3 regions of the Streptomyces sp. NPDC020489 genome follow, and region 3 is predicted to be linked to each of the others. Evidence: riboswitches for the same ligand, from Rfam matches in the RefSeq annotation. Region 3 holds a riboswitch; each other region holds the start of a gene.

Region 1 (3,260 bases), on a different contig from region 3:
GTCACCGACCCGCTCGGCGACTACCTCGACTCCCTCGAACGCGTCGGCCGTCTCGCCCCCGCGGAGATCCTCCCCGCCCACCAGTACGCGTTCACCGACGCGCCCGCCCGGGTACGGGAGTTGCTCGCCCACCACGAGGAGCGGCTGACCGGACTGCTGGCCCTGCTCGCGGCGCCGCTGACCCCGTGGCAGCTCGCCGAGCGCATGGAGTGGAACCGGCCCTGGCACCAGATCCCCTACGGATCACGGAACATCGCGGTCTCGGAGGCCGAGGCCCATCTGCGGCGGCTGGTGAAGCTGGGGCGGGCGGAGGCGGTCGCGGGGAGCGAGCCGGTGACGTACGTGGCGGTGGCAGCCCCGAACGCGACGTGAGCCGCGCTCCCCTCGGTGGCCCGGTGGCCTGATCGGTCGCCCCGGCCCGCCCGCGGCTGCTACACAGGATCATGGACCCCATCGAGCGACTCCTCGCCGAGCGCGCCTGCGAGCGCCTCATCGTCGACCTCGTCCGCCGCCTCGACCTCGGCGAACCCGGCTCCGTGGCCGAGCTGTTCACCGAGGACGGCTGCTGGGAGTGGCCCTCTCCGGGCGGCGACGCGCGGCGGTTCCAGGGGCGGGCGGCACTGCGGGAGTACTTCGGCTCGCGCCCCGGCGGCCGGCTCTCGCGGCGGGTGATGTCGAACATCCTGGTCACCGTCGACTCCGCCGACACCGCGAGCGCGACCTCGTACTTCACCACGTACCGCGTCGACGGCCACGCCGGCGGCACGACCCCGATCCCCTCCGGACCGCCGGTCCAGGTCGGGCACTACGAGGACACGTTCCGGCGCACGGCGAACGGCAGTTGGCTGCTGGCCTCCCGGGTCCTGCACCTGCCCTTCGGCGGCCCGACACCTCGGGCGACCGGGGCGAGCGGGTAATCGAGGAGACCGGGCCTGACCATCCCCCCGCCTACCGGACCATCCCCCCCGCTTCTGGTCGCCGCCGCACCCCCGCCCCGTCGATCTCGTACACGTCCCAGGCCCGCCCCGAGCCGATCAGGCTCCCCGTGCTCTCCGCGGCCCCGGAACCACCGCCGCTCACAGCCGCCCCTCAGCGGCTTTCTACGGCCCGGTACAGTGGCTGGGTCGTCATCACGCCCGTACGGGGGGAAGCCGGTGCAATTCCGGCGCTGACCCGCAACCGTGAGCCCTGCGCAGCGCGCGAGGGCGAGCCGGATCGCCCCGTACGGTCCCAGTGACCGGCTCACGCGCACCGGCAACCGGCCGGTGTGCGGCACCGTCGAGGCATACGGGGCCGAGCCGCCGGGGTGTCCCGCGCTGCCCGGCCCCGCTTTCAGGGAGAGGCACCCGCCGATCATGAACGTCCGCCGCAGCGCCGCGGTCCTGGCCGCCACCGCCGTCATCGGGGCCGCCGCACCGGCCGTGGCCGCGAGTCCTTCGCCGTCGCCGTCGGTGGTGACACCGGACGGGCTGTACGGCAGCGCGGACCCCACGTACGACGGGGTGTGGCGGCAGTCGGTGACCCTGCTCGCGCAGGTGGAGCAGGGCGTGGACCCCGCCGAGAAGGCGGTGGACTGGCTGGCCGGCCAGCAGTGCGCGAACGGCGCCTTTCCCGCCTTCCGCGCGGATGCCGCCAAGGCCTGTGACGCCAAGGTCATGGTCGACACCAACAGCACGGCCGCCGCCGTCCAGGCCCTCGCGGCGACCGGCGGCCACCAGGACGCGCCGGGCAAGGCGGTCGCCTGGCTGAAGTCCGTGCAGAACAAGGACGGCGGCTGGGGCTACATGCCGGGCGGGGCGAGCGACGCCAACTCCACCTCCGTGGTCATCGGCGCCCTGACCGCCGTCGGCGAGCAGCCCGCGAAGGTGCGCACGGGCGGCAGGACGCCGTACGACGCCCTGCTGAAGCTCGCCCTGCCGTGCACCGGTGACGGCGCGGGTGCCTTCGCCTACCAGCCCGACAAGAAGGGCAAGCTCGCCGCCAACGCGGACGCGACGGCCGCGGCCGTGCTCGGCGCGCTCGGTGAGCAGCCGACGAACATCCAGGCCGACGACGACACCGCCTCGGCGTCCTGCGCGAAGCCCGGCGACGCCGAGCAGGCCGCGCACAACGGCGCCTCCTACCTCGCCAGGACCATGGCGAAGGACAAGCACCTCACCTCGGTGCTGCCCGGCAGCGAGAACCAGCCCGACTACGGCAACACCGCGGACGCGGTCGTCGCCCTCTCCGCCGCCGACTTCCACACCGAGGCCACCGCCTCCGGCCGCTGGCTCGCGGCGCACGCCCTGAAGTGGGCCGAGCAGAGCGGCCCGGCCGCGTACGCGCAGCTCGTCCTCGCCGCCCAGGCGGCCGGTCTGAACCCGCGCGACTTCGGGGGCGCGGACCTCGTGGCCCTGCTGAACGCCACCGGTCCCCAGCCGCGGGACGTCCCGGCCGCGAACGAGAGCCGGGCCCCCGAGGCGGACGACAAGGCCGCCGAGAAGGACGAGGAGGGTGTCAGCGTCTGGTGGATCATCGGCGTCGGACTCGTCGCCGGCATCGGCGTCGGCTTCCTGATCAGCGGCCGCAACAAGAAGCGGCAGCCGTGACCCGCCGAGCCCTCGCCCCGCTCCTGGCCGCGCTGGTCCTGCTGACCGGCGCGACCGGCGCCGCCCACGCCACCGGCTACCGCTACTGGTCCTTCTGGGACCGCACCGGCGGCACCTGGACCTACGCCACCCAGGGGCCCGCCACCGCCGTCCCCTCCGACGGGGACGTCCAGGGCTTCCGGTTCGCCGTCAGCGAGGACTCCGCGGACGCCGCGAAGCCCCGCGGCACGGCGTCCTTCGCCACGATCTGCGCGCACACCCCGGCCGAGGACGGCCGCAAGCGCGTCGCGCTGGTCGTCGACTTCGGTACAACGTCGGACGCGCCCTCCGGTGAGACCCCGCCGCGGGCGCGGACGGCGTGCGCGGTGGTCGCCACCGACGCGACCACGGCGGAGGCCCTGGCGGCGGTCGCCCCACCCCTGCGGTACGGCTCCGACGCCCTGCTGTGCGCCATCGCCGGGTATCCGCGGGCGGGGTGCGGGGAGCAGGTGGCGTCGGGGAAGAAGCCGGAGACCGAGTCCGCTCAGCCCTCCGAGAAGGACGACGGCGGCGCCGGCCCGTCGGTGGGCGTCTTCGCCGGCGCCGCGGCCGTGGCGGCACTCGGCGCGGCGGCGGTGTGGCAGGCGAGGCGGCGCCGGAATGCGCGCTGAGCCCGGGCGCCGCGGCGACGGC
Region 2 (3,260 bases), on a different contig from region 3:
CCTGCGCCTCCCGCACGCGGCGCACGGAGTCCAGGAGCAGGAAGCTCATCCGGTACGTCACCAGGGCGACGTCCACGACGGGTGCGGGCACGCCCGCCCTGACCAGCCGGGGCAGCAGGTCCGACATGGGGGTGGTGAAGGCGAACAGCAGCACGCCGAGGGAGGCGGCCGACGTCCGCAGCAACAGCTCCCCGGCGCGCACCCAGCCGCCGTCGGCCGGGGCGACGAGACCGTCGGGGCCGCCGACCTGGACCAACAGGGTGAGCGCCCCGGTCGCGCAGAAGCCCAGCGGTACCCGGTAGGCGCGCCACAGCCGCCGGGCGGGCACCCCCGCCGGGCCCAGGAGGACGGTGACGGACGTCAGCAGCACCAGGGCGGCGCCCGGCCAGGGCGGCAGGGAGATGGCCAGGACCGTCAGGCCCAGGCCGAGGACGGCCTTGTCCACGGGATGGCGGCGGCGCCAGTGGCTGCTGTGCGCGGCCGCGTCGATCGGCAGCACGCGGGATCAGGTCCGCTCGGTGGCGGACTCGTCCCGGGCGTCCTCGGACTTCTGTCCGGCCAGTGCCCGGGCCTCGCCCTGCCGACGGCCCCGGCGCAGTCCGAAGTAGTAGGCGAGGACGCCCGCGCCTCCTGCCGCCTGGAGGGCGAACAGCGCCGACTCGATCTCGCCGGACGGCGGTTCGTACAGCGGCGAGAACCAGGGCTCGTAGTCCGGCTCGATCTCGGTGATCGCGGTCTCGGCCTCGGAGTCGGAGCCCGTGAAGGGCTCCTCCTTGTGGTCGCCCAGCCCGAGGGCCAGCGGCAGCACGGCGAGCGCCACCACGACGAGCAGCAACAGCGTGTTGATCTTCGCGTTCCGGCTCATCGGGCCACCGCCTGCGTCCCGGTGTCGGCCGCGGCCTTCTCCGGACGGCTCAACAGCACGCCCAGCCGCGTCAGTTCGCCCTTGCTCGACTGGACCAGCAGACGCATCACGAACACCGTCAGCAGCCCCTCGCTCACCGCGAGCGGGATCTGCGTGACGGCGAAGATGGAGCCGAACTTGCCGAGCGCGCCCAGGAATCCGCTGCCGGGGTCGGGGAAGGCGAGCGCCAACTGCACGCTGGTGACGCAGTAGGTGGACAGGTCGGCGAGGAACGCGCCGAAGAACACCGCCACCATCAGCGGCGCACCGAGACGCCGCAGCAGTCTGTAGACGCCGTATCCGGCCCAGGGCCCGACGATGGCCATCGAGAACACGTTCGCGCCCAGCGTGGTCAGGCCGCCGTGGGCCAGCAACAGCGCCTGGAAGAGCAGGGTGATGGTGCCCAGCACCGCCATGATCGGCGGGCGGAACAGGATGGCGCCCAGGCCCGTGCCGGTGGGGTGGGAGCAACTGCCCGTCACCGAGGGCAGCTTCAGTGCGGACAGGACGAAGGTGAAGGCGCCCGAGGCGCCGAGGAGCAGGGTGCTCTCCGGATGCTCCCTGACTTCACGCGTGAGTGAGCGCACTCCGTGGACGACGAATGGCGCGGACGCGACGCCCCAGGCGACCGCGTGCGCCGGAGGCAGAAATCCCTCGGCTATGTGCATGGCTCAGCAGACCCTCTCCAGCACCTCGTGGATGGTTGACGCGCCTTGGCCGGTCTCCTGGCTCACGGGTCCCACCGCCCGGTGCTCCGCCTTCCCGGGTCACAAGGACCCAGTGGCTGCCCGCGAGGGCCGGAGCCGGACTTCCCGATCACAGTGGCGAGGGCCGCACCGGCATCACACCGGATTTCCCGTTCACCAAGGCCTGGCGAGAGTAGTGCCCTCGTCAAGGCGCTGGCAAGCGCCGACAGGGGGCGCGCAGACGGCGCCCCCCGGCTCGTACCGGGCGCACACCGGGGCGGAGCCGAACGCCGCGCGCACCGCGGGATCCACGCCCGCGGTGCGCGACGGCACCCCCGTACAGCCGCGGCGGCCGGGAGCACGCCCGGGCCTGACGGCCAGGAGGTGACCCGAGGGGCGGGCCCGCGGACCAGCCCCTCTCGTGACCGCTTAGGGTCAGCACGTCCCGTCCGTCGTCGAGCCGGAGGTCGCCGCATGCGGATCTCGCAGCGGGCCGAGTCCGTCGCCCCCTTCTACGCCATGGAGTTCGGCAAGCACGCCGCCGCCCTGGAGGCCCAGGGCCACCACGTGGTCAAGCTCAGCCTCGGCGAGCCCGACTTCGGCGCGCCCCCGGCCGTCGTGGAGGCGATGCGCGCGGCCATGGACGGCCGGCCCATGAGCTACACCGAGGCGCTCGGCATGCCCGCCCTGCGGCAGGCGATCGCGGGGTTCTACGGCGAGCGCCACGGCGTCGACGTCGACCCGGGCCGCGTCGTCGTGACTGCCGGCGCCTCGGCCGCCCTGGTGCTGGGCGCCGCCGCGCTCGTCGACCCCGGGGACGAGGTGCTGATCGGCGACCCGTCCTACCCCTGCAACCGGCAGATCATGGAGAGCTTCGGCGCCCGGGTCAGGCTGGTGCCGACCAGCGCGGCCTCGCGCTTCCAGCTGGACGCGGACTCCGTGCGGGAACACTGGACGGACGGCACGCGCGGGGTCATGGTCGCCACGCCCTCCAACCCGACCGGCACCTCGGTACCGGGCGACGAGCTGGCCGCGCTGTGCGCACTCGTCCGGGACCGCCAGGCCTGGCGGATCGTCGACGAGATCTACCTCGACCTCGGCGACCACGACGACCAGGACCGGCCGCCCCGCAGCGCCCTGTCGTACGACCCCGACGCCGTCGTCATCAACAGCTTCTCCAAGTACTTCGGCATGACCGGCTGGCGGCTCGGCTGGTGCGTCGTCCCGGAGATCCTCGTACCGGCCCTGGAACGCCTCGCCCAGAACTACTTCCTGTGCGCCTCCACCCCGGCCCAGCACGCCGCCCTGGCCTGTTTCACCCCCGACTCCCTCGCCGTCTGTGAGGAGCGGCGCGCCGAGTTCGGGCGCCGGCGCGCGCTCGTCCTGGACGGCCTGGCGCGGATCGGGCTGCCGGTGCCGGTGCCGCCCGACGGGGCGTTCTACGTCTACTTCGACGTCAGCGGCACCGGGCTCACCTCGTGGGAGTTCTGCGCCCGGGCACTGCGGGAGGCGCATGTCGCGCTCACCCCGGGCCGTGACTTCGGGGTGGGGACGGCGGACACGCACGTGCGCCTGTCGTACGCGGCCTCCGGCGACACGCTGCGCGAGGGCCTGGCCCGCCTCGGGACGTTCGTCGCCGGGCTGACGTAGCGCATCGCTTCACGGAACGC
Region 3 (3,260 bases):
CGACGTCGGTGAAGTTGGACATGAGCGGGATCGCGCAGACGGCGACGCGCAGGACGTCCTCGCCCACGGGCGGGGCGGTGTTGGACTCCCGGACGGTCCCGCGCAGGGACACCCGCAGCCCGTCCTCCTCGTCGATGCCGAGCCCGTGCCGGAAGGGCAGCACGCCGTAGGTGCGCCGCCCGGTGAGGCCGTGCAGCATGTCGAGCCCGGGTTCGAGGAGGGACACGTCCCCCCGGAACTTGTTCACGAGGAACCCGGCGACGAGCTTCTGGTCCGCCTCGGACAGCAGGGCGACGGTCCCGAAGAAGGACGCGAAGACCCCACCGCGGTCGATGTCACCGACGACGAGCACGGGCAGCCCGGCATTGCGGGCGATGCCCATGTTCACGATGTCGGTGCGCCGCAGGTTGATCTCGGCCGGACTGCCCGCGCCCTCACAGATCACCGCGTCATACGTGCCCCGCAGTTCGGCGAGACAGTCCAGCACGGTGCCGAGCAGCCGCTGCTGGCGTCCGCCGTGGTACCCGCGTGCGCTCAGCTCGCCCACCGGCTTGCCGAGCAGGACGACCTGACTGCTCTGCTCGCCACCGGGCTTGAGCAGCACGGGGTTCATCAGCGCGGTCGGCTCGACGCGGCAGGCCTGGGCCTGCATGGCCTGCGCCCGCCCGATCTCGGCGCCCTCCCGCGTCACGAACGAGTTGAGGGACATGTTCTGCGCCTTGAACGGCGCGACCTTGACCCCCTGGCGCACCAGCCACCGGCAGATCCCGGCGGTCACGACGCTCTTGCCGGCGTCGGAGGTGGTCCCGGCGACGAGAAGCCCCCCGCCGCTCATGACCTGCGCCCCTGCACGACGGCCCGCGCGGCGACACCCACGCCGAGCGCCAGCAGCCCGACCCGGCGCGACAGCCGTACGGCCCGCTCGATGTCCGTGACCTCCACGGATCGCCCCTCCCCATTCAGCACGGGCCGGTGCTCCACCCGCCCCGCGTACGACAACGTCCCGCCCAGCCGCACCCCGAGCGCCCCCGCGAACGAGGCCTCCACAGGACCGGCGTTGGGACTCGGATGGCGGCGCGCGTCGGCACGCCAGGCCCGCACGGCACCGCGCGGATCGCCGCCGGCCACCGTCGCGAGGACGGCGGTCAGCCGCGCCCCGGGCCACCCCGCGACGTCGTCCAGCCGCGCCGAGGCCCACCCGTAGCGCCGGTAGCGGGGGGACTTGTGCCCGACCATCGCGTCCAGCGTGTTGACGGCCCGGAAGCCCAGCAGTCCCGGCACCCCGGCGACGGCCCCCCACACCAGCGCCCCGACGACGGCGTCGGAGGTGTTCTCGGCGACGGACTCCACGACGGCCCGGGCGATCCCGTCGGCGTCGAGGGCCTGCGGGTCCCGCCCGCACAGATGCGGCAGCCGCTCCCGGGCCGCCTCGACGTCCCCGGCGGCCAGGGCCCGCCCGATGACCCGGGCCTCACGAGCGAGCGAGGTACCCCCGACGACGGCCCAGGTGGCGACGCCGGTCAGCGCCAAGGAGGCGGTACGGGAGGGACGTACGACGTGCTGCGCCACGGCACCGAGCGCCACGACGCCCCCGGCGCACACCGCGGTGTGCAGCGCCCCCCACCCCCGGTGGTCCCGCCACAGCACCCGCTCCACGGCGCCCGCGGCCCGCCCGAACGCGGCGACCGGATGCCCCCGGCGTGGATCACCGAGCAGCAGGTCCCCGAGAAGTCCGGCGGCGGCGCCGTACGCGAAGACGCGATCGGCACGCATCGGCTCAACCGGCCGTGGGGTCGGGCAGCGACCTGGAGCGGTACCTCAGACGGCAGGCGAGCATGGTGATATGTCCTCACTCAGGGTGTCCACGCCCTGGTTCGACGAGACCGACGACGAGAGTTCCTGGCTCCCGGGGCTACCTACCCCGGTGACAGTGGCGGGACCGCGCCGGACTCGCACCGGCTTCCTCTCCATGCCGTCGTACATGGCCCCGGCAGTCCACCACGGGCCCGGAAGGGCCGTCAACTTGCCGTTGACCTGGGGCGGGGGAGTGTGCCGAGGCCCACATACGGGCCGTCGCGGCTGTCACGAAAACGTGGGGTGGGGGGCGGGGCACCCGCCCCCCCCCCCCCCCCGGCGGGGGGGGGCCCCCCCCCCCCCCGCCCAAAAACCACCCAAACCCCCCCCCCCCCCCCCGCGGGCGACCCCGCGGGTGGGGCCGGGGTGGGGGGGGGGGGGGGGGGGGGGGGGGGGGCGCCCCCCCCCCCCGGGGGGGGGGGGGGGGGGCCCCGGGGGGGGGGGGGGGGGCCGGCCCCCCCCCCCCCCACCCCACGAGGGCCGTGCGCGTCGCCTCAGGCGACGATCAGATAGATCCCGTACGCCACCGCCGCCGCGCAGGCGGCGAAGCAGGCGTATGCGCCGGTGACCGCGAGAGCGGCGGAGCCGCCCTGGGCCGAGGCCTGTTCCTGGCGGGTCAGGCCCTTGATGCCGAGGGTGAAGAGGGCCACGAGAGCCACGGTGACCACGAGGCTGACGCCGAAGACGGAGCCCAGCGCTTCCCAGTCGATCTTCATGCCGGTGATTCCTTCGTTGACGTGGGGTGCGTGGGGCTCAGACGGCGGCCGGCGGGGCCGGCTCCGCCGTCGCGGCGATCGGGGCGGGGATGGTGGCCGTGAGGTCCTCGGTCACCGTGCCGGCGGGGGGCGGGGTGACCGCGGCGATCGCCGTGGTGACGACGCCGGCCGGCTCCTCGCTCTCGTTGACGTTGGTGTGGTCGACGACCTCGCGGCGCGAGATCTTCCAGATCGCCGCGCTGGAGCCGACGAGGAAGACCGCCACCAGGGCCGTGCCCCAGCTGCCGAGGTCGCAGACGGACTCGGCGATGGCGCCCACGAGTGCCGCGGCCGGGAGCGTCAGGCCCCACGCCACGAACATCCGGGTCGCGGTCGACCAGCGCACCACGCCGCCCTTGCGGCCGAGACCGGCGCCCATCACCGAACCCGAGACCGAGTGGGTGGTGGAGAGGGAGAAGCCGAGGTGCGAGGAGGCGAGGATGACCGTGGCCGCGGAGGTCTGGGCGGCGAAGCCCTGCTGCGGCTGGAGGTCGGTCAGGCCCTTGCCCATGGTGCGGATGATGCGCCACCCGCCGAGGTAGGTGCCGAGCGCGATGGCGAGACCCGCGGAGAGGATGACCCACATCGGCGGGTCGGAGTCGGGGGCGACGGCACCGCCGGCGACCAGGGCGAGCGTGATGATGCCCATGG

What was found. Region 3 has a riboswitch for cobalamin ahead of ACH41F_RS38600 (cobalamin biosynthesis protein). Riboswitches for the same ligand answer to the same signal wherever they lie in the genome.
Region 1: another riboswitch for cobalamin. It lies ahead of ACH41F_RS01805 (prenyltransferase/squalene oxidase repeat-containing protein); the one in region 3 lies ahead of ACH41F_RS38600 (cobalamin biosynthesis protein).
Region 2: another riboswitch for cobalamin. It lies ahead of ACH41F_RS07885 (energy-coupling factor ABC transporter permease); the one in region 3 lies ahead of ACH41F_RS38600 (cobalamin biosynthesis protein).

Annotation. Positions count from the first base shown of each region.
Region 1 covers NZ_JBIRUZ010000001.1:407,061-410,320, reverse strand. The annotation lists gene ACH41F_RS01815 (MBL fold metallo-hydrolase) at 1-372, shown strand, start outside; gene ACH41F_RS01810 (nuclear transport factor 2 family protein) at 444-917, shown strand; cobalamin riboswitch at 1,105-1,238, shown strand; gene ACH41F_RS01805 (prenyltransferase/squalene oxidase repeat-containing protein) at 1,356-2,588, shown strand; gene ACH41F_RS01800 (SCO2322 family protein) at 2,585-3,238, shown strand; gene ACH41F_RS01795 (energy-coupling factor transporter transmembrane component T) at 3,228-3,260, shown strand, end outside.
Region 2 covers NZ_JBIRUZ010000003.1:162,591-165,850, forward strand. The annotation lists gene cbiQ (cobalt ECF transporter T component CbiQ) at 1-499, opposite strand, end outside; gene ACH41F_RS07880 (energy-coupling factor ABC transporter substrate-binding protein) at 506-865, opposite strand; gene ACH41F_RS07885 (energy-coupling factor ABC transporter permease) at 862-1,572, opposite strand; cobalamin riboswitch at 1,602-1,787, opposite strand; gene ACH41F_RS07890 (pyridoxal phosphate-dependent aminotransferase) at 2,065-3,240, shown strand.
Region 3 covers NZ_JBIRUZ010000021.1:73,925-77,184, forward strand. The annotation lists gene ACH41F_RS38595 (cobyric acid synthase) at 1-835, opposite strand, end outside; gene ACH41F_RS38600 (cobalamin biosynthesis protein) at 832-1,773, opposite strand; cobalamin riboswitch at 1,874-2,007, opposite strand; gene ACH41F_RS38605 (hypothetical protein) at 2,349-2,570, opposite strand; gene ACH41F_RS38610 (inorganic phosphate transporter) at 2,608-3,260, opposite strand, start outside.